2 regions of the Viridibacillus sp. FSL H8-0110 genome follow, and region 1 is predicted to be linked to the other one. Evidence: a T-box and tRNA genes for the amino acid it is inferred to sense, from the RefSeq annotation. Region 1 holds a T-box; the other holds one or more tRNA genes.
What was found. The T-box of region 1 lies ahead of ileS (isoleucine--tRNA ligase). A T-box ahead of a tRNA ligase gene usually reads a tRNA of that ligase, here a tRNA-Ile.

Region 1 (9,832 bases):
AAGTGATGTCTATTCCGCCAGAGAGAGAGCTAGTCAATTTAGTTCCTAGACAATTTATAGTAGATAATTTAGATGAAATCAAAGACCCTCGAGGTATGATTGGTATCCGATTAGAAATGGATGGTACATTAATAACTACTTCTAAAACAATCCTGCATAATGTACTCCGTTGCGTTGAAAAAGCGGGATTAGATATACAAGAAATTTACTTACAGTCACTTGCTGCAGGTGAATTTGCATTAACAGAAGATGAAAAGAACCGAGGCACTGCATTTATTGATATTGGCGGTGGTTCAACAACAATTGCTGTTTTCAAAGATGAGCATTTCACTCACACAGCTGTTATTCCAGTAGGTGGAGAACATATTACGAAAGATTTATCGATTGTATTAAAAACACCTACAGAACAAGCTGAGAAGATTAAAATTGACTATGGACATGCATTTTACGACGATGCTTCAGAGGATGAACTATTTGAAGTGCCAGTTATTGATGGAGATACAAAGGAACAATTTAGTCAAAGGTACATATCCGAAATAATCGGTGTTCGATTGGAAGAACTATTCGAATTGATAATCGATGAGTTGTATCGGATGGGTATTCAAGATTTACCAGGTGGCGTCGTATTAACTGGTGGCGTTGCCAAATTAGAAGGTATTTCTCAACTAGCTCGCCATGTGTTACAAACGAGAGTAAGAGTTTACACGCCTGAATATATCGGTGTAAGAGAACCTGAATATACATCAGCAGTAAACTTAATCCGTTATGCATATATGGAATCCGAGTTTCTCGGAGATTATAGCGATGACAAACCGCTAGGACCAATTCAAAATACAGAGTCAAATACAAAAGTGCCAACTGCTTATGATACACAAGAGCAAAAAGAAGGCGTAGTTGGTAAGGTTCGTAGTTTCTTAACCAAATTTTTAGAATAATATATGCGGCTTTCTCTACACACAATGAGCTAAAATAGGAGGAATAGAGATGTTAGAATTTGATACAGATGTCGAACAACTAGCAATTATTAAAGTGATCGGCGTTGGCGGCGGCGGTAATAATGCAGTCAATCGTATGATTGAACATGGTGTACAAGGTGTAGAATTCATTGCCGTGAATACAGACTCACAAGCATTAAAACTATCAAAAGCAGATGTAAAATTACAGATTGGTAGTAAATTAACACGTGGATTAGGTGCAGGAGCAAACCCTGAAGTAGGGAAAAAAGCTGCTGAAGAAAGTAAAGAACAGTTAGAAGAAGCGCTAAGCGGAGCAGATATGGTATTCGTTACTGCTGGTATGGGTGGCGGTACTGGTACAGGTGCTGCACCTGTTATTGCTCAAATTGCTCACGATTTAGGTGCGTTAACAGTTGGTGTTGTAACACGTCCATTCACTTTTGAAGGACGAAAACGTCAATCACAAGGATATGGCGGTACAACTGCTATGAAAGAAGCAGTTGATACATTAATTGTTATTCCAAATGATCGTTTGCTTGAAATAGTTGATAAAAACACGCCAATGCTAGAAGCATTCCGTGAAGCTGATAATGTTCTTCGTCAAGGTGTACAAGGTATCTCGGATTTAATTGCAACACCAGGTCTTATTAACTTAGACTTTGCAGATGTAAAATCTATTATGTCAGATAAAGGTTCTGCATTAATGGGTATCGGTATAGCATCTGGTGAAAATCGTGCAATAGAAGCTGCCAAAAAGGCGATTTCAAGTCCATTGCTAGAAACATCGATTCATGGTGCAAAAGGTGTCCTAATGAATATGACTGGTGGTTCAAACCTTGGTCTTTATGAAGTAGGGGATGCCGCTGATATTGTATCTGCAGCATCTGATGAAGATGTGAATATTATCTTCGGTGCGGTTATTAATGATAACTTGAAAGATGAAATCATCGTTACAGTTATTGCAACTGGATTCTCAGATGATGATATGCCTATAGATCCGCGTTCATCTGGTCGTGGTGGAATCGGTGCTAGCCGTCCAGCTGTTACTGCGGCTCCTCAACAAGCTGTTCGTGAAGTAAGACAAGAAGAAGTAAAGGCACATCAAGAGCCTGTGCGTCAAACACATACGTCACAATCTCAAGATGATGCTTTAGATATTCCAACATTCTTACGTAATCGCCAAAAAAGACGTTAATTTATAAATCCAACTAGCTCACACAATTTATTGTGTGGGCTTTTTATTTTGCGGAAAATTTCTGCAAAAAAATGTCAGTATACACTTTTTTCTGTCGCAAATTTTTTGCGTAATCACTTCACAGTTTGACATTTTTTGAAGTTGGAGGATGATAACCTTTCAGTAGGGAGGCGGTCTCATGTACGGAGAAGTTATTTTAGCGCTCAATACAATTTTTAATTACATTGTCTTGACCTTTACAAGTAAGATTGGTGCATTACAAGTGTCGAGAAAAAGATTGTTGTTTAGTGCTCTAATAGGTGCATGTGTCGTTGTCTTTATTGGTCAATCTGTTATACCAATGATTTTTGCTTTTGTCGTGATGACAATTTGTGCTTTTGGTTTTCATTTTATGAAATGGCTCAAAAGTGCTGTTATTTGCATTGTGGCCGCATTATTTGCAGGTGGTCTATTAACTGCACTTGAGCCACTATTTTTTAAAATGCCTACTGTCTATTTTGCGTCGACAAGCAGTATCATCGCTGTGGCGGGTCTTGTTCTTTTGCAAAATAGATGGACCGTTAGTAAACAGCAATCTCTTGAGCGTGGACTTGTATTAGATACGACAATGACGTTTCAAGGTAAGAGCTGGCAGTTAAGCGGCTTTATCGATACAGGAAATAGTTGTATCGAACCATTAACTGGTAGGGCTGTTCATTTTATTGCTTGGAGTGCGTTAGAAGATCATATGGATGTTGGGCTAAAAAATGCACTAGATAGCTGGCAATCAACTAATCCTTACAAATTATCAATGTTCCCGAAAGAGTTACAAAGTAAGTTGACGGTTATTCGATTCTCAACTGTACAAGAAAAAGCAGTTTATGGAATCGCTTTCCGTTTTGATCACTGGGAGGTACACGGGGAAGATAGTTTCTTTATCGCACCAGGGTTTTTCGTACTTACAAGGGAATCAGATCATTTCCCACAGCAGGTAAATGTCATTCTGAATGTCTCAACGCTTTGTCAATAATGATGGAAGGGGTTTTTACATGATTCGAAAATTTTGGCATTGGCTACAGCAGAAGTTCATTACTTGGAGAACGAAGGGTACTTTTTATATAGGAAGTCATGAATCGCTGCCTGTACCATTGAAAAAAGAGGAGGAGAAGGAAGTTATTGCGGCGTTTATGCGGGGAGATATGAGTGCTAGAGATACGTTAATCGAACGTAATTTGCGTTTAGTAGTTTATATTGCTAGGCGTTTTGATAATTCAAATACACCAATTGAAGATTTAATCAGTATTGGATCGATTGGATTAATAAAAGCAATTGAAACTTTTAATACTGAAAAAAATATCAAACTCGCTACATACGCTTCTAGATGTATCGAAAATGAAATTTTAATGCATTTACGCAAAACAAGTCGAACTAAAGGTGAAGTTTCACTTGATGAACCACTCAATTCAGATGCAGATGGTAATGAACTATTACTTTCGGATATTTTAGGAACGGACGAGCATATTATTACGGATAATGTTGAAAAAAAAATCGAACGCCAACATATGTTTCAAGCGATTCATATCTTGGAAGAGCGCGAGCGTTATATTATGGAATGTCGTTTCGGACTAAATGGTAGAGAAGAGATGACACAGAAGGAAGTAGCAGATCATCTTGGTATTTCACAATCTTATATTTCTCGTTTAGAGAAGAAAATTATTCATGAATTACGTGAAAATTTAAATCAACCAACAATGTAATGGTTGAAATTGGTCATTTTTCCATCGCATATTCTGTCACTTAACGGACAAACTGAACTTACAACAAAGAAAGAAGCGTCCGGAGGAAATGACTATGCGAACAAAAGTGGATTTATGCGGTGTAGATACTGCAAAGTTACCTGTATTAAAGCATGAGGAAATGCGTCAGTTATTTATCCAATTGCAAAGTGGCCAAGAGGAAGTAAGAGATCAGCTCGTTATGGGCAATCTACGTTTAGTACTCAGTATTGTAGGGCGTTTTGCATATCGTGGTGAACAGGCTGATGACCTGTTTCAAGTCGGTTGTATTGGTTTGTTAAAATCAATTGATCATTTTGATTTGTCTCATAATGTGAGATTTTCAACCTATGCAGTGCCAATGATTATTGGGGAAATTCGCAGGCATTTGCGGGACCATCACCCACTGCGTGTTGCTCGTTCATTGCGTGATATTGCCTATAAGGCAATGCAGGCTAAAGAGCAGTTTATCAATGAGCAATTACGTGAACCAACGTTATCTGATTTAGCGCGTATGACAGGCTTGCCGCAAGAGGATATATTATTTGCTTTAGATGCGATTCAAGAACCAATGTCATTGCATGAGCCGATCTATTCAGATGGTGGTGATCCAGTTTATATGATGGATCAATTGAAAGATAATGCAGTTTCAGAAGAACGATGGTTGACTTATGTAACCATGAAAGAAAATGTTATGAAGCTAGATGAACGACAACAAAAAATCTTAGCAAAACGTTTTTACTATGGTGAAACTCAGACTGAGATAGCAAACGAATTAGGAATTTCGCAAGCTCAAATTTCAAGGCTGGAAAAAAGTGCAATCAAAACAATTCAAAAGCAAATATCACAATACGATAATTAATAACTATGGCAAAGACGTATCAAACTCTAAAAGTTGATGCGTTTTTTGCTATTTCCCTTCATAGACTGAGTTAGGAGGGATGTAGATGAGATTTTCTGATATCCAAAGAAAAGAAATTATTGAAGCTGGTAATGGCCGATTTTTAGGGTTTGTCCTAGATGCAGTTTTGTCGGAGGAAACGGGCTTGATTGAAGCATTTGTTGTATCTGAACCAAAAAGATTCTTTCAATTTTCACAAAGTGATAATGATACAATGAAAATTCGTATAGAAGATATTCTAGTAGTTGGGAAGGATGTCATATTAGTGAAAGCACGATAGTGAAATGTATGACAATTCATTGATAATTAATCCGTGGCTTGGTACAATAAGTTAACAAGTATCTTTGAAAAGATGGGAATAAAATGACGTTTATTATAAATAACTTAGAAGAAATTCAGCTAAAGATTAAAAAAGCAGCAAACAGGGTAGATAGACAAGTAGCAGATGTATCAATAATCGCAGTTACAAAGCAAGTGTCTACTGAACGAGCTATTGAAGCGCTTGATGCAGGATTAAATCAATTAGGCGAAAATCGTCCAGAAGGCTTGTTAGAAAAAAGAGAAACAATTACCGAGGGTGCTGTATGGCATTATATCGGCTCGATGCAAACTCGTAAAGTTAAACAAGTCATCGATAAAATTGATTATCTACATTCTTTAGATCGTATTAGTTTAGCAGACGAAATTGAAAAACGAGCAACACGTATTGTTAATTGTTTTGTACAAGTAAATGTTTCAGGTGAAGAATCAAAGCATGGTCTGCAACCAGAAGAAGTCATACCGTTTATAGAGCAACTATCGCAATATTCTCGTATACGCGTAGTGGGTTTAATGACAATGGCCCCAAATACAGAAGATTTAGAAGTAGTTCGCAACATTTTTAAAAATCTCAAAAAACTACAATTGGAAGTCGAAAATAACGGATATGCTCATGCACCATGTCACGATTTATCGATGGGAATGTCAAATGACTATGAAATCGCTGTCGAAGAGGGTGCAACGTATGTTCGAATTGGTACGGCTCTAGTTGGCAACGAAAGAAGGGATTCTTAATGAGCATGAAGGATAAAATTAAGAACTTTTTTTTACTAGAAGAAGATGATGAAGACTATTATGAGCAATCACAGCAATCGCAACCACAACAGCAACATCAACAGCAAGAGCAACGCCAACAAAGAGTCATGTCACAACCAGTTCATCAAGCTGCAGTAAGTCAACCTGCAGTTAAAAAAGTAAGCAACAAGGAGCGACGGAGTGTGGCAACTGAACATACAAATACACCTAATCTAGTAAGTATTACACAAAAATCTTCTAAGGTTGTCTTAGCGGAACCTCGTGTCTATGCAGAAGCTCAAGATATTGCTGAACATCTAAAAAGCAAGCGTGCAGTCGTTGTAAATCTACAGCGTATAGATAAAGAGCAAGGTATTCGTATTATTGACTTCTTAAGTGGTACAATATGTGCACTGGGTGGAGATATAAAACGTATTGGTACGGACATATTTTTATGCACACCAGATAATGTAGAAGTTGACGGTAATATTTCTGAATATTATTATGAAGACTGATCAAACTGAGGAGTTTAATAATTTATGTTTATAGTAGGTAGTATAATTTCAAAATTAATTTTCTATTATTCAATTGCGCTTATCATTTATATTTTGATGTCGTGGGTTCCAGCAGCTTATGAGTCTAAATTCGGACAAATTTTAGGTAAAATTTGCGAGCCGTATTTAGAGTTATTTAGACGTTTTATTCCACCGCTAGGTATGATTGATATTTCGCCAATCGTCGCGTTATTTGTATTGAATTTGGCAAATCAAGGAGTAATAAGTTTGTTTAATGGATTTTCACTCTAGTTTTTAGTCAATGTCACTCTTCCCCACAATATGAATGTGGGGTTTTTTTATTAAGAAAGGAGGGGTATTATGGAAGAGATATTTCAGCATTTCCGACCAGAAGAGCGTGAATTTATTGATCAAGTTAGTGGCTGGCGTATGGAAGTAGAAAATCGATATGCGCCAAAGTTAACGGACTTTCTAGATCCGCGTCAACGTTTTATAGCACAGTCAATTATTGGACATCAAGGCGATATTGAAATGGCGAATTTTGGTGCATTTGATGAAGCTGAGCGCAGAAGGATTCTTATATACCCGTCCTATTTTGTACCAGTAGAAGAGGATTATCAAATCACGGTATTCCATCTGCGCTATCCTACTAAGTTTGTTCAGCTTGAGCATCCAGATGTTTTAGGGGCGTTACTATCACTTGGTTTAGGAAGAGAGAAATTTGGGGATATAAGATTAGACAACTCTACAGCCCAATTCGCTATTGCTTCAGAAATAGAAGATTATGTCCGAGCTAATCTCACTTCAATTGGTAAGGTAAAAGTATATGTAGAAGAGCTAAATTCAACTGAAATGTTACTATCAAATGAAGAAGTTTGGACGGATGAAATGATGACAGTAAGTTCGATGCGTTTAGATACAGTTATCGCTTCTGTATTTAATATATCTCGTCAGAAATCAGCAGCACTTATTAATAGTGGAAAAGTGAAGGTTAACTTTACTATCCGTGAAAATATTTCTTTTGAGTTGCATGAACTCGATTTACTATCGATTCGAGGTTTCGGGAGATTTATGATAAGAGCTATTGAAGGAAGAACAAAAAAAGATAAAATTCGCATTAATATAGGTCGTATGGAAAGAAAAACATAACAATTTCATTAAATTTGTTGTTTTTTCGATGTACTTACCATTAATGACCTGTATAATAGTTTACAATATATATTATGCTATAAGGGAGAGTGTAGAAAATGCCGTTATCGCCTGTTGATATACATAATAAAGAGTTTACTCGTGGTTTCAGAGGTTACAATGAAGATGAAGTCAATGAGTTTTTAATGCAAATCATAAAAGACTATGAAGTTGTTTTAAAAGAGAAAAAAGAGCTAGAAAGCAAATTACTAACTTCGAATGAGCAAATTGGTCACTATAATTCAATTGAATCAACACTTCAAAAATCAATTGTCATTGCACAAGAAGCTGCTGAAGAAGTGCGACGTAATTCTACTAAAGAAGCAAAATTGATCGTTAAAGAAGCTGAGAAGAATGCTGATCGTATTGTTAACGAAGCTCTATCAAAAGCACGTCGTATTGCACTAGAAATTGAAGAGTTGAAAAAACAATCTAAAGTATTCCGTAATCGCTTCAAAATGATTGTTGAAGCCCAATTAGATTTGATTGAATCCGATGATTGGGATCATTTATTGGAGTATGAAATTGATTCAACAGAATTAGAGCGCTTAGATACACCTGTAGAGTAAACGATACTTGACTGAATGCTTTCTGTTTTCTATAATGTCAACATATCAAAGAAAAAGTTATGATGGAGACAGTATTTTTTGAGTGATGTAAAAGCGATCTGAGGACGGTGTAAGCTCAGACTATACATTCAAGGAAGAAAATCACTCTGGAACTAGATTACTGAACAAAAACAGTAAGTAATCTCGGCTCACACCACGTTAAGGTGTCTAAGAGGCGTATTAAATTATTATACGCAATTAGGGTGGTACCGCGAGATAATTCCTCCTCGTCCCTTTTTTGGGATGGGGAGTTTTTTATTTGCTTAAAAAAGAGGAGGATTTTATATGGAATACAAAGATACGTTATTAATGCCGAAAACAGATTTCCCGATGCGTGGAAATTTACCGGCTAATGAACCGAAAATTCAAGAAAAATGGGAAGAAATGGACATCAACGCGTTGGTGTTAGAGCGTACAAAAGATCGCCCAGCATTCATCTTACATGATGGCCCTCCATACGCAAATGGCGATCTTCATATGGGACATGCATTAAACAAAGTATTAAAAGATATGGTTAATCGTCACCGTTCAATGACTGGTTACTTCGTTCCTTATGTACCAGGTTGGGATACGCATGGTCTACCAATCGAGCAAGCACTAACTAACAAAGGTGTAAAACGCAAAGAAATGACTACTGCGGAATTCCGTAAACTTTGTGAAGAGTATGCTTACGAGCAAGTTGATCGTCAACGAACTCAATTTAAACGTATCGGTGTTCGTGGTGACTGGGATAATCCATATATCACATTACAACCTAAATTCGAAGCGCGTCAAATTAAAGTCTTTGGTGAAATGGCTAAAAAAGGTTATATCTATAAAGGTTTAAAACCAGTTTACTGGTCTCCATCAAGTGAATCAGCATTAGCTGAAGCAGAAATTGAATACCAAGATATCAAATCACCATCTATCTATGTTGCATTTGCTGTAAAAGACGGTAAAGGTGTAGTTAATACTGATGAAAACTTTATCATCTGGACAACAACGCCATGGACAATTCCTGCTAACTTAGGTATTTCCGTGAATCCAGAATTCACATATGCGGTAGTAAAAGTGGCTGATAAGAAATTTATCATAGCTAAAGGTTTACTTGAAAAAGTAGCAGAAACTTTAGAATGGGAAAACTACGAAATTGATCGTGAAATTGCTGGACAAGATTTAGAATACGTTGTAGCAGCTCATCCTTTATATGGCCGTGATGCATTGATTATGTGTGGTGACCACGTTACACTTGACGCAGGTACTGGTTGCGTTCATACAGCCCCTGGACATGGTGAAGACGACTTTAACATCGGTAAAAAATACGATATCGGTATTTTAAGCCCAGTTAATAACCGTGGTGTATTAACTGAAGAGGCTCCTGGTTTTGAAGGATTGTTCTATAATGATGCCAATAAAGAAATTACAAAAGCATTAGAAGAAAAAGGAGCGTTACTAAAGCTTTCATTCTTCTCACACTCATATCCACATGACTGGCGTACCAAAAAACCAGTTATTTATCGTGCAACTGCACAGTGGTTTGCTTCAATTGAAGCATTCCGTCCAGAATTGTTACAAGCAATTCGTGATACAAACTTTACACCTTCTTGGGGTGAAACACGTCTATTCAATATGATTCGTGATCGCGGGGACTGGTGTATTTCTCGTCAACGTGCTTGGGGTGTT
Region 2 (9,832 bases), 2.6 Mb from region 1:
CCCACGTACGTTGAAAAGTGCGGGGATGAGGTGTGGGTAGCGGAGAAATTCCAATCGAACCTGGAGATAGCTGGTTCTCTCCGAAATAGCTTTAGGGCTAGCCTCGTGATAAAGAATCCTGGAGGTAGAGCACTGTTTGAACTAGGGGTCCATCCCGGATTACCGAATTCAGACAAACTCCGAATGCCAGTGATTTATGCACGGGAGTCAGACTGCGAGTGATAAGATCCGTAGTCAAGAGGGAAACAGCCCAGACCACCAGCTAAGGTCCCAAAGTAATTGTTAAGTGGAAAAGGATGTGACGTTGCTTAGACAACCAGGATGTTGGCTCAGAAGCAGCCATCATTTAAAGAGTGCGTAATAGCTCACTGGTCGAGTGACGCTGCGCCGAAAATGTATCGGGGCTAAACAATTCACCGAAGCTGTGGATGGACATCTTAGATGTCCGTGGTAGGAGAGCGTTCTAAGTGCTGTGAAGTCAGACCGGAAGGACTGGTGGAGCGCTTAGAAGTGAGAATGCCGGTATGAGTAGCGAAAGACGGGTGAGAATCCCGTCCACCGAATGACTAAGGTTTCCTGAGGAAGGCTCGTCCGCTCAGGGTTAGTCGGGACCTAAGCCGAGGCCGATAGGCGTAGGCGATGGACAACAGGTTGATATTCCTGTACCACCTATTTACCATTTGAGCAATGGGGGGACGCAGTAGGATAGGGTAAGCATGCTGTTGGTTATGCATGTTCAAGCAGTGAGGCGTGAAATGAGGCAAATCCCATTTCTATAACGTTGAGCTGTGATGACGAGGACGTATGTCCGGAGTTCCTGATTTCACACTGCCAAGAAAAGCCTCTAGCGAGGTAAAAGGTGCCCGTACCGCAAACCGACACAGGTAGTCGAGGAGAGAATCCTAAGGTGTGCGAGAGAACTCTCGTTAAGGAACTCGGCAAAATGACCCCGTAACTTCGGGAGAAGGGGTGCTCTAGTAGGGTGAAAGCCCGAGAGAGCCGCAGTGAATAGGCCCAGGCGACTGTTTAGCAAAAACACAGGTCTCTGCAAAACCGTAAGGTGACGTATAGGGGCTGACGCCTGCCCGGTGCTGGAAGGTTAAGAGGAGTGCTTAGCGCAAGCGAAGGTGCGAATTGAAGCCCCAGTAAACGGCGGCCGTAACTATAACGGTCCTAAGGTAGCGAAATTCCTTGTCGGGTAAGTTCCGACCCGCACGAAAGGCGTAACGATCTGGGCACTGTCTCAACGAGAGACTCGGTGAAATTATAGTACCTGTGAAGATGCAGGTTACCCGCGACAGGACGGAAAGACCCCGTGGAGCTTTACTGTAGCCTGATATTGAATTTTGATACATCTTGTACAGGATAGGTAGGAGCCAGAGATTCCGGAGCGCCAGCTTCGGAGGAGGCGTTGGTGGGATACTACCCTAGATGTATTGAACTTCTAACCCATGCCCCTTAGCGGGGTAGGAGACAGTGTCAGGCGGGCAGTTTGACTGGGGCGGTCGCCTCCTAAAGAGTAACGGAGGCGCCCAAAGGTTCCCTCAGAATGGTTGGAAATCATTCGTAGAGTGTAAAGGCATAAGGGAGCTTGACTGCGAGACCTACAAGTCGAGCAGGGTCGAAAGACGGGCTTAGTGATCCGGTGGTTCCGCATGGAAGGGCCATCGCTCAACGGATAAAAGCTACCCCGGGGATAACAGGCTTATCTCCCCCAAGAGTCCACATCGACGGGGAGGTTTGGCACCTCGATGTCGGCTCATCGCATCCTGGGGCTGTAGTCGGTCCCAAGGGTTGGGCTGTTCGCCCATTAAAGCGGTACGCGAGCTGGGTTCAGAACGTCGTGAGACAGTTCGGTCCCTATCCGTCGTGGGCGTAGGAAATTTGAGAGGAGCTGTCCTTAGTACGAGAGGACCGGGATGGACACACCGCTGGTGTACCAGTTGTTCTGCCAAGGGCATCGCTGGGTAGCTATGTGTGGACGGGATAAGTGCTGAAAGCATCTAAGCATGAAGCCCCCCTCAAGATGAGATTTCCCATTACGCAAGTAAGTAAGATCCCTCAAAGACGATGAGGTAGATAGGTTCGAGGTGGAAGTGTGGCGACATACGGAGCTGACGAATACTAATAGATCGAGGACTTAACCAAATTTTACTTAACGAACTTCAATGTAATTTATCCAGTTTTGAGAGAATAAGAAAAAAACTTTTCTAAAATAGCAAAAAACACTTGCTAAACTTTAAAAAATATGTTATAATAATTCTTGTCCTTAAGAAAATAGTCTAGTGACGATGGCAAAGAGGTCACACCCGTTCCCATGCCGAACACGGAAGTTAAGCTCTTTAGCGCCGATGGTAGTTGGGGGTTTCCCCCTGTGAGAGTAGGACGTTGCTAGGCGAACAATATGGAGGATTAGCTCAGCTGGGAGAGCACCTGCCTTACAAGCAGGGGGTCGGCGGTTCGATCCCGTCATCCTCCACCATTATTTTAAATAAACAATGCCGGTGTAGCTCAGTTGGTAGAGCAACTGACTTGTAATCAGTAGGTCGAGGGTTCGACTCCTTTCGCCGGCACCATTCATTTTATATGAGCCATTAGCTCAGTTGGTAGAGCATCTGACTTTTAATCAGAGGGTCGTAGGTTCGAATCCTACATGGCTCACCATTTTTAAAAAACATTATATGCGGGTGTGGCGGAACTGGCAGACGCACTAGACTTAGGATCTAGCGCCGCAAGGCGTGGGGGTTCGACTCCCTTCACCCGCACCATAATTTTTAAGTTTATCAGCATATTGCGGAAGTAGTTCAGTGGTAGAACACCACCTTGCCAAGGTGGGGGTCGCGAGTTCGAACCTCGTCTTCCGCTCCAAAATATGCCGGGGTGGCGGAACTGGCAGACGCACAGGACTTAAAATCCTGCGGTAGGTGACTACCGTACCGGTTCGATTCCGGTCCTCGGCACCATATTTTAATATAATATAAGTGATATAAATGCGCCCGTAGCTCAATTGGATAGAGCGTCTGACTACGGATCAGAAGGTTGTGGATTCGACTTCTGCCGGGCGCGCCATTAACGGGAAGTAGCTCAGCTTGGTAGAGCACTTGGTTTGGGACCAAGGGGTCGCAGGTTCGAATCCTGTCTTCCCGACCATTAATACTTTCAACCCTATGGGGCCTTAGCTCAGCTGGGAGAGCGCCTGCCTTGCACGCAGGAGGTCAGCGGTTCGATCCCGCTAGGCTCCACCAATTTATTACTAAATTTAATACCATCATGGCGGCGTAGCTCAGCTGGCTAGAGCGTACGGTTCATACCCGTGAGGTCGGGGGTTCGATCCCCTCTGCCGCCATACTAACCAAACTAAAGGACCTTTAGCTCAGTTGGTTAGAGCAGACGGCTCATAACCGTCCGGTCGCAGGTTCGAGTCCTGCAAGGTCCACCATCTACACAACGTTATATTTTTTGGAGGAATACCCAAGTCTGGCTGAAGGGATCGGTCTTGAAAACCGACAGGCGGGTCATACCGCGCGGGGGTTCGAATCCCTCTTCCTCCTCCATTTTTTAAAATTTAATTTCATAATATCATTATCGCGGGGTGGAGCAGTTCGGTAGCTCGTCGGGCTCATAACCCGAAGGTCACAGGTTCAAATCCTGTCCCCGCAACCAAATGGTCCGGTAGTTCAGTTGGTTAGAATGCCTGCCTGTCACGCAGGAGGTCGCGGGTTCGAGTCCCGTCCGGACCGCCATTTTTTAAAAATATTGTATTAATCATCATGGGTCAGTAGCTCAGTTGGTAGAGCATTAGATTGAAGCTCTAAGTGTCGGCGGTTCGATTCCGTCCTGACCCACCATGATGCGGGTGTAGTTTAGTGGTAAAACCACAGCCTTCCAAGCTGTTGTCGAGAGTTCGATTCTCTTCACCCGCTCCAATTTTATGGGCCTATAGCTCAGCTGGTTAGAGCGCACGCCTGATAAGCGTGAGGTCGATGGTTCGAGTCCATTTAGGCCCACCATTAAAATTTTTCCGAAGTAGCTCAGTGGTAGAGCATCCGGCTGTTAACCGGACGGTCGTAGGTTCGAGTCCTACCTTCGGAGCCATATATGGGGAAGTACTCAAGTGGCTGAAGAGGCGCCCCTGCTAAGGGTGTAGGTCGCGTAAGCGGCGCGAGGGTTCAAATCCCTCCTTCTCCGCCATATAGGCCCCTTGGTCAAGCGGTTAAGACACCGCCCTTTCACGGCGGTAACACGGGTTCGAATCCCGTAGGGGTCATACTTTAAAAACCATTAGAATCATATTTGATTCTAATGGTTTTTTTGCGTTTGGAAAGTAAATTGAAAAGGCATTTTTTTAATGAGTTAAAGCTATTTTTGCAGATAATGAAAGTAACATACTAAGTAAAGGCTGATTGCCGATACTTAGATTTTTTATTTTAAATACTGTTGACCTTAACGTTACGTCAAACTATATAGTAGAAACATGGAGGTGAAAGAAGATGGAAATGACAATTCAAAAACTTGCTCAGCTGTCAGGAGTTAGTTCAAGAACATTGCGTTATTATGATGATCTAGGCTTGTTAAAACCTACACGTGTAAATTCTTCAGGTTATCGTATTTATGGGCAAGAAGAGATTGATTTGTTACAGCAAATATTATTTTATCGTGAATTAGGCTTTAAGTTAGAAGTCATTAAAGAAATCATAACAGTCGAGAATTTTGACTATAAGAATGCCTTAATGGAGCATTATAAGGCATTAATGGAGAAACGCCACCAATTAGATGTCATGATAACAACGGTAACTAAAACGATCAGTGCTATGAATGGAGGAATTCAAATGTCGAATGAAGAAAAGTTTGAAGGTTTAAAGGAAAAAATGATTTTAGATAATGAAAAACAATATGGTCAAGAGATACGTCAAAATTACGGAGATACTACAGTTGATGCTTCCAATAATAAAGTGCAACAAATGACTGAGCAGCAATATGAAGAAGTGCAAGCATTAGAGCAAGACGTGAAGAGATTATTAAAGCAAGCAATGGAAACTGGTCAAGCTGATAGTGATGTTGCTCAGCGTGCTGCCGAAGCACATAAGCGATGGTTAATGTATTATTGGCCAAAGTATAGTAAAGAAGCACATGCAGGACTTGCAGAAATGTATATAGCAGATGAACGTTTCACGAGCTATTATGATAAAGAGCAAAATGGTACAGCACAACTTTTAAGAGATGCTATATTAATCTATACTGGAATGGATATTTAGAGTACTGCAAAAAGCAGTACTCTTTTTTATGTTTGATTTAAAAAATATAGGAAATAATAAAAATAGGTTATATTAATGGAGGAATAAAATGACGAACACAAAATATCAAAATTTAAAAAATCAAATGATACAAGAATTATTTGTGTTGCAGGGAAGAAAATATACACATGAGCCCCCAGACTCAACAGAGTTATCCAATTATGACAACCATCCTGCAGATCAAGCAACTGATTTAACAGATCAAGTAACAGAAATGGCGATAGGCGAGCATAATGAACAAGAAATTGAAAAACTTGAGGCTGCGTTGCGAGCTATTGATGATGGTTCTTATGGAAAATGTAGTGAATGTGGAGAAGACATTCCATTTGGTCGATTAGAGGCTATTCCAACAGCACTGACATGTGTTGAACATGTACCAGAAAATAAGGTACCTACTGACAGACCTGTTGAGGAGGAACTATTAAATGCATCAACAGAGAGACCTATACAGGATGAAAGATCGATTGTTGATAATGAGGACAGTTTTCTAGAAGTAGAAGCATACGGTTCCTCAGATTCACCTAGCGATCAAATAGAATAAAGTAAAAATGGGACTGTGGGGATACAGTTCCATTTTTGTTGTGCTCAATATTAATGACAACTATGTGAAATTAGAAAGATATTTTATGGAATCTTCAGAAATTTATATACATATTAAATTTACATAATTGTAAAATGGAAATATATAGATTTTATTGTATGTAGAAGGGGGAAATACAATTTCATCAATCGATTGACAAATAAGGGGTGAAAATTGGGATGTGGAAAAGATATTCTTTATTACTTAGTGGAATTGGCGTTTCGTTTTTTGGGAATTGGATTTACATAATCGCGTTGAATGTCTTGGTTCTTGATATGACCAAATCAGCAGCAGCAGTTGCAGGTATTTATATTGTAGGTCCTGTTGCAAAGTTACTAACAAATTTCTTTGCCGGCTCCATAATTGATAGGCAGAATAAGAGAAGATTAATGATAATTTCTGATGTGATAAGAGGTTTACTTGTGCTACTTGTACCTTTTATGGGATCGATTTGGATTATTTATACCATAATCTTTGTTGCAAATATGGCAGGTTCTTTTTTTGGGCCCAGCTCTACTTTTTATATTACGAAATTTGTAAAGGAAACCGATCGACGACGATTTAATTCAATTATGAGTATGATGAATTCAGGTTCGTTTTTAATCGGCCCAGCGCTTGCGGGTATACTAATTGCAACAGTAGGTACAACGATATGTGTCGTGATTAACGCAGTTACATTCTTTTGTTGTGCGATTTGTATTTACCTGTTACCAAATATCGAAGATGAAACAATATTAAAGCGTGAACCATTTTCTTTAAAAATGATGTTAGTAGATTGGCAAGTTGTTAAGTCATATATAAAACAAGATCATTATTTTATAAAAGTATATTTATTATTCCAAGTTGCTTTAATGATTGCTTTTTCTCTAGATTCACAAGAGGTGACATTTATTAAGCAAAACTTAGGATTATCTAATCAAATGTATGGAGTAATCGTTAGCATTACGGGGATAGGCTCAATTATTGGGGCATCAATATCAGCAATGTTTGTGAAAAAAATATCATTACAAATATACTTTGCCGTAGGTATGTTGATGACCACAGTTGGCTATTTATTATTTTACAGCTCTGTAGGGTTTTGGACAGCAACTGCAGCATTTATCTTTTTAGGGTTCTTTATGTCATTCTCCAACTCAGGATATGATACTTTCTATCAAAAAAATGTGCCAACAGAAATTATGGGGCGGTTTGGTAGTGTAACAGCAATGTTCTTAAGTATAATACAAATTTCATTTACTTTTATTATCGGTGCTCTAGCTGAATGGTTTTCTTTACAAATGGTGGCTGTAGGATTTTCGGCAATAGCAGTGCTACTATCGGTCATATTGTGCACACAAGTATTTCAAAAATCAAACAAGCGATATTATGCTGAAACATCGTAACCATGTATAATATGTGCAGTAAGATAGCTAATGGGGGTACAACATATGAATATTATCGATTTGCATTGTGATGTGTTATGGAAATTGTCCATAGCCGAAGAACCACTTAATTTTAGAAATGCACCACAATTACAAGCAAATTTAGAACGCTTAAAGCAAGGAAAAGTGAAGGTACAATTTTTTGCGATTTTCGTAGATGAAGATATACCTCAAGGAAGAAAATATTTAGAGGCACTCCGCCAAATTGAATTATTCCAAACACAAGTGCTTGCTCCAAATCCGGAGATCGTACATATTACAGATTGGCATCAACTAGAAACGCTACAAGAAGGTGAAATTGGAGCGGTTTTAACATTAGAAGGTTGTGATGCCATCGGAGCCGATCTATTCAAATTACAGGCTATATTAGATGCAGGAGTGAAACTAGTTGGCCTCACTTGGAATAATGAGAATGCTGTTGCCTATGGTGCACAAAATGACCCTAATTTAGGTTTGAAAGATTTTGCAAAAGAGGTTGTGGCATTATTAAATGAACGTGACATACTCATAGATGTATCACATTTAAACATGCAAGGATTTTGGGATGTACTACCGATAGCTAAACATATTATTGCTAGTCACTCGAATGCACGTGCATTATGTGACCATCCTCGTAATTTAACGGATGAGCAGGCAAAGGCTCTTGTAGAACATGGTGGTCATATTCATCTAGTTTATTATCCAGAGTTTATTGTCAATCATACTGAATCTGCTACAATGCAGGTATTGATTCAACATTTTATGCATTTAGCAAATGTAGTGGGTGTAGAGAATTTAGGGTTAGGATCAGATTTTGACGGCATTCACCAGTTTGTTGAGAATTTACAGAATGCATCTCAAACTCAAAATTTGTTAGAGAAATTGCAAGACCATTTTACTGAGGATGAAGTGAAAGGTATCGCGAGTAATAACTTCTTATCTTATGTGAAAGAAATATAAATTTAAGTATAAAAAAAACGTCATGACGTAGGTTGTCATAACGTTTTTTTGCAGTGAAGTTAATTCTTTGTTATTTTCACTAGTACTTGCTTACTTTTGCCGTAAATGATTAATTCGTAAGCATCTTTCTTTATCTGGGTTTTAGTGGATTCTAATGTGAAAAATTTCTTGAAAGTCTCTTTTAAATAAGTGACATTTTCGGACTTAGACTTGTCTAACTCCGTGTTTAAAGAAATATAGGTTTTTCCATTCTTTATTTGATAACTTATACCTTTCAGCATGTAATCACTTTTCCCAATAAGATTATCTGAAATAGTGCTAATAATTGGACTCCATCTATAATCTTGAAGTCTTTTCGATTTGTTATACAGTTTAAATTCAACTTTTTTTATTTTAAACTTTTCCTTCTTTAAAGCCTTTTCCACAGCTTGCTTTATAGTCTTTTTTCTTTTTTCAGTATTAGGTAATTCTATAATGAGGATTCCAGATTTTATATCGTTATATGCTATGCTAGGCGGTGTATCATATCCGAATTTTTTCATGGTTTTTGAAATGATAGGGAAGAGGTTCAGCATTTCTTTATGGATTTCTTCACTTTTAGATGGCAACTCATTAGGCAGAACATTTTCGAATTTCTCGATTTTGATTTTATAATCGTCAATATAGCGGGCTGCCAAAATTTCTTCAACTTTCTTTGTCACTATTGGTTTTTCTTTTTCCAATTCTTCATTGGTTAGATGGAGAGAAATAGTTATGGTATAAGGATATGGTATTAATCCGACACTCATAATTTCATAGTCTGCGCGGTTTAAAGTATCAAAAACTTCCCGAGCCACAGAATTCCCACCAATATCTAATCGAATCGGTGCTAACTTCTTTCCATTACTAGCCATTACAACTGAAATGGTGGTATTACTTATAAAAAGGAAAAAGAAAGCAATTGCAAAGCTTACAATGATATGTGGCTTTTTCAATAGGTTTCGTTTTACTTTCATAAATGCTGACTTTATTTGCTTAGCATCAGACTTTTTTCTCGTAGTGATAACCCCTTTTCTGGACTCTCTTCTAGTATTTTTAAAACTTTTATTACGATCGATTTCAGTTCTTATTCAAATAAGGTTGTTCATAAGTAGAATATATGTTGTTAGACAAAATGTCATGACATAATCTATCATGACGTTTATATTTTAGCTGTATTAGAATTTTTTAGTAAATTACTAGCGGGAATACATAGAAATTGCGAGTGAACTTTGCAAATGAAGTGCCGAATTGCCAATAAAGATGTATGATAGTATAGGATATTTAAGTATGTACGAGTGGATTCCATTAATTGGTGGGATCCGTTGACGGAGGGAATTTTCATGAATCGGAAGTTGTCAGCAACAACCGGCGACCGAATTGAAACGGAGCAATCGACATTATATTTTCATACAGAAACAATAGAAGTAAGTCGATTGTCAGCGCTCGCTTTTTTTGAAGCAGGTGAGCAATCATTTGCTGGACAACGATTTTTTTGGCAAAATCGTGAAAAAACATTTACGCTTGCAGGTTTGGGTCATGCTCATACAATTACAAGCGATGCAAAAGAACATAGATTT

Region 2: it has a tRNA-Ile gene. The T-box ahead of ileS (isoleucine--tRNA ligase) is inferred to sense a tRNA for this amino acid. The anticodon was not compared.

What each region holds. Positions count from the first base shown of each region.
Region 1 is NZ_JBBOPJ010000001.1:3,405,870-3,415,701, reverse strand. Features, by position in the region: gene ftsA (cell division protein FtsA) at 1-935, shown strand, start outside; gene ftsZ (cell division protein FtsZ) at 985-2,151, shown strand; gene MHH98_RS17130 (sigma-E processing peptidase SpoIIGA) at 2,330-3,160, shown strand; gene sigE (RNA polymerase sporulation sigma factor SigE) at 3,180-3,887, shown strand; gene sigG (RNA polymerase sporulation sigma factor SigG) at 3,982-4,767, shown strand; gene MHH98_RS17115 (PRC-barrel domain-containing protein) at 4,853-5,086, shown strand; gene MHH98_RS17110 (YggS family pyridoxal phosphate-dependent enzyme) at 5,170-5,859, shown strand; gene MHH98_RS17105 (cell division protein SepF) at 5,859-6,374, shown strand; gene MHH98_RS17100 (YggT family protein) at 6,399-6,665, shown strand; gene MHH98_RS17095 (YlmH family RNA-binding protein) at 6,735-7,523, shown strand; gene MHH98_RS17090 (DivIVA domain-containing protein) at 7,622-8,131, shown strand; T-box leader at 8,182-8,408, shown strand; gene ileS (isoleucine--tRNA ligase) at 8,456-9,832, shown strand, end outside.
Region 2 is NZ_JBBOPJ010000001.1:849,185-859,016, forward strand. Features, by position in the region: rRNA gene MHH98_RS04195 (23S ribosomal RNA) at 1-2,148, shown strand, start outside; rRNA gene rrf (5S ribosomal RNA) at 2,282-2,397, shown strand; tRNA gene MHH98_RS04205 (tRNA-Val) at 2,407-2,482, shown strand; tRNA gene MHH98_RS04210 (tRNA-Thr) at 2,501-2,576, shown strand; tRNA gene MHH98_RS04215 (tRNA-Lys) at 2,589-2,664, shown strand; tRNA gene MHH98_RS04220 (tRNA-Leu) at 2,684-2,768, shown strand; tRNA gene MHH98_RS04225 (tRNA-Gly) at 2,794-2,868, shown strand; tRNA gene MHH98_RS04230 (tRNA-Leu) at 2,875-2,963, shown strand; tRNA gene MHH98_RS04235 (tRNA-Arg) at 2,993-3,069, shown strand; tRNA gene MHH98_RS04240 (tRNA-Pro) at 3,074-3,150, shown strand; tRNA gene MHH98_RS04245 (tRNA-Ala) at 3,170-3,245, shown strand; tRNA gene MHH98_RS04250 (tRNA-Met) at 3,273-3,346, shown strand; tRNA gene MHH98_RS04255 (tRNA-Ile) at 3,363-3,439, shown strand; tRNA gene MHH98_RS04260 (tRNA-Ser) at 3,462-3,554, shown strand; tRNA gene MHH98_RS04265 (tRNA-Met) at 3,587-3,663, shown strand; tRNA gene MHH98_RS04270 (tRNA-Asp) at 3,667-3,743, shown strand; tRNA gene MHH98_RS04275 (tRNA-Phe) at 3,773-3,848, shown strand; tRNA gene MHH98_RS04280 (tRNA-Gly) at 3,853-3,926, shown strand; tRNA gene MHH98_RS04285 (tRNA-Ile) at 3,934-4,010, shown strand; tRNA gene MHH98_RS04290 (tRNA-Asn) at 4,021-4,095, shown strand; tRNA gene MHH98_RS04295 (tRNA-Ser) at 4,101-4,191, shown strand; tRNA gene MHH98_RS04300 (tRNA-Glu) at 4,196-4,267, shown strand; gene MHH98_RS04305 (MerR family transcriptional regulator) at 4,491-5,255, shown strand; gene MHH98_RS04310 (TraR/DksA C4-type zinc finger protein) at 5,344-5,835, shown strand; gene MHH98_RS04315 (MFS transporter) at 6,054-7,256, shown strand; gene MHH98_RS04320 (dipeptidase) at 7,302-8,234, shown strand; gene MHH98_RS04325 (hypothetical protein) at 8,294-9,229, opposite strand; gene MHH98_RS04330 (isochorismate synthase) at 9,596-9,832, shown strand, end outside.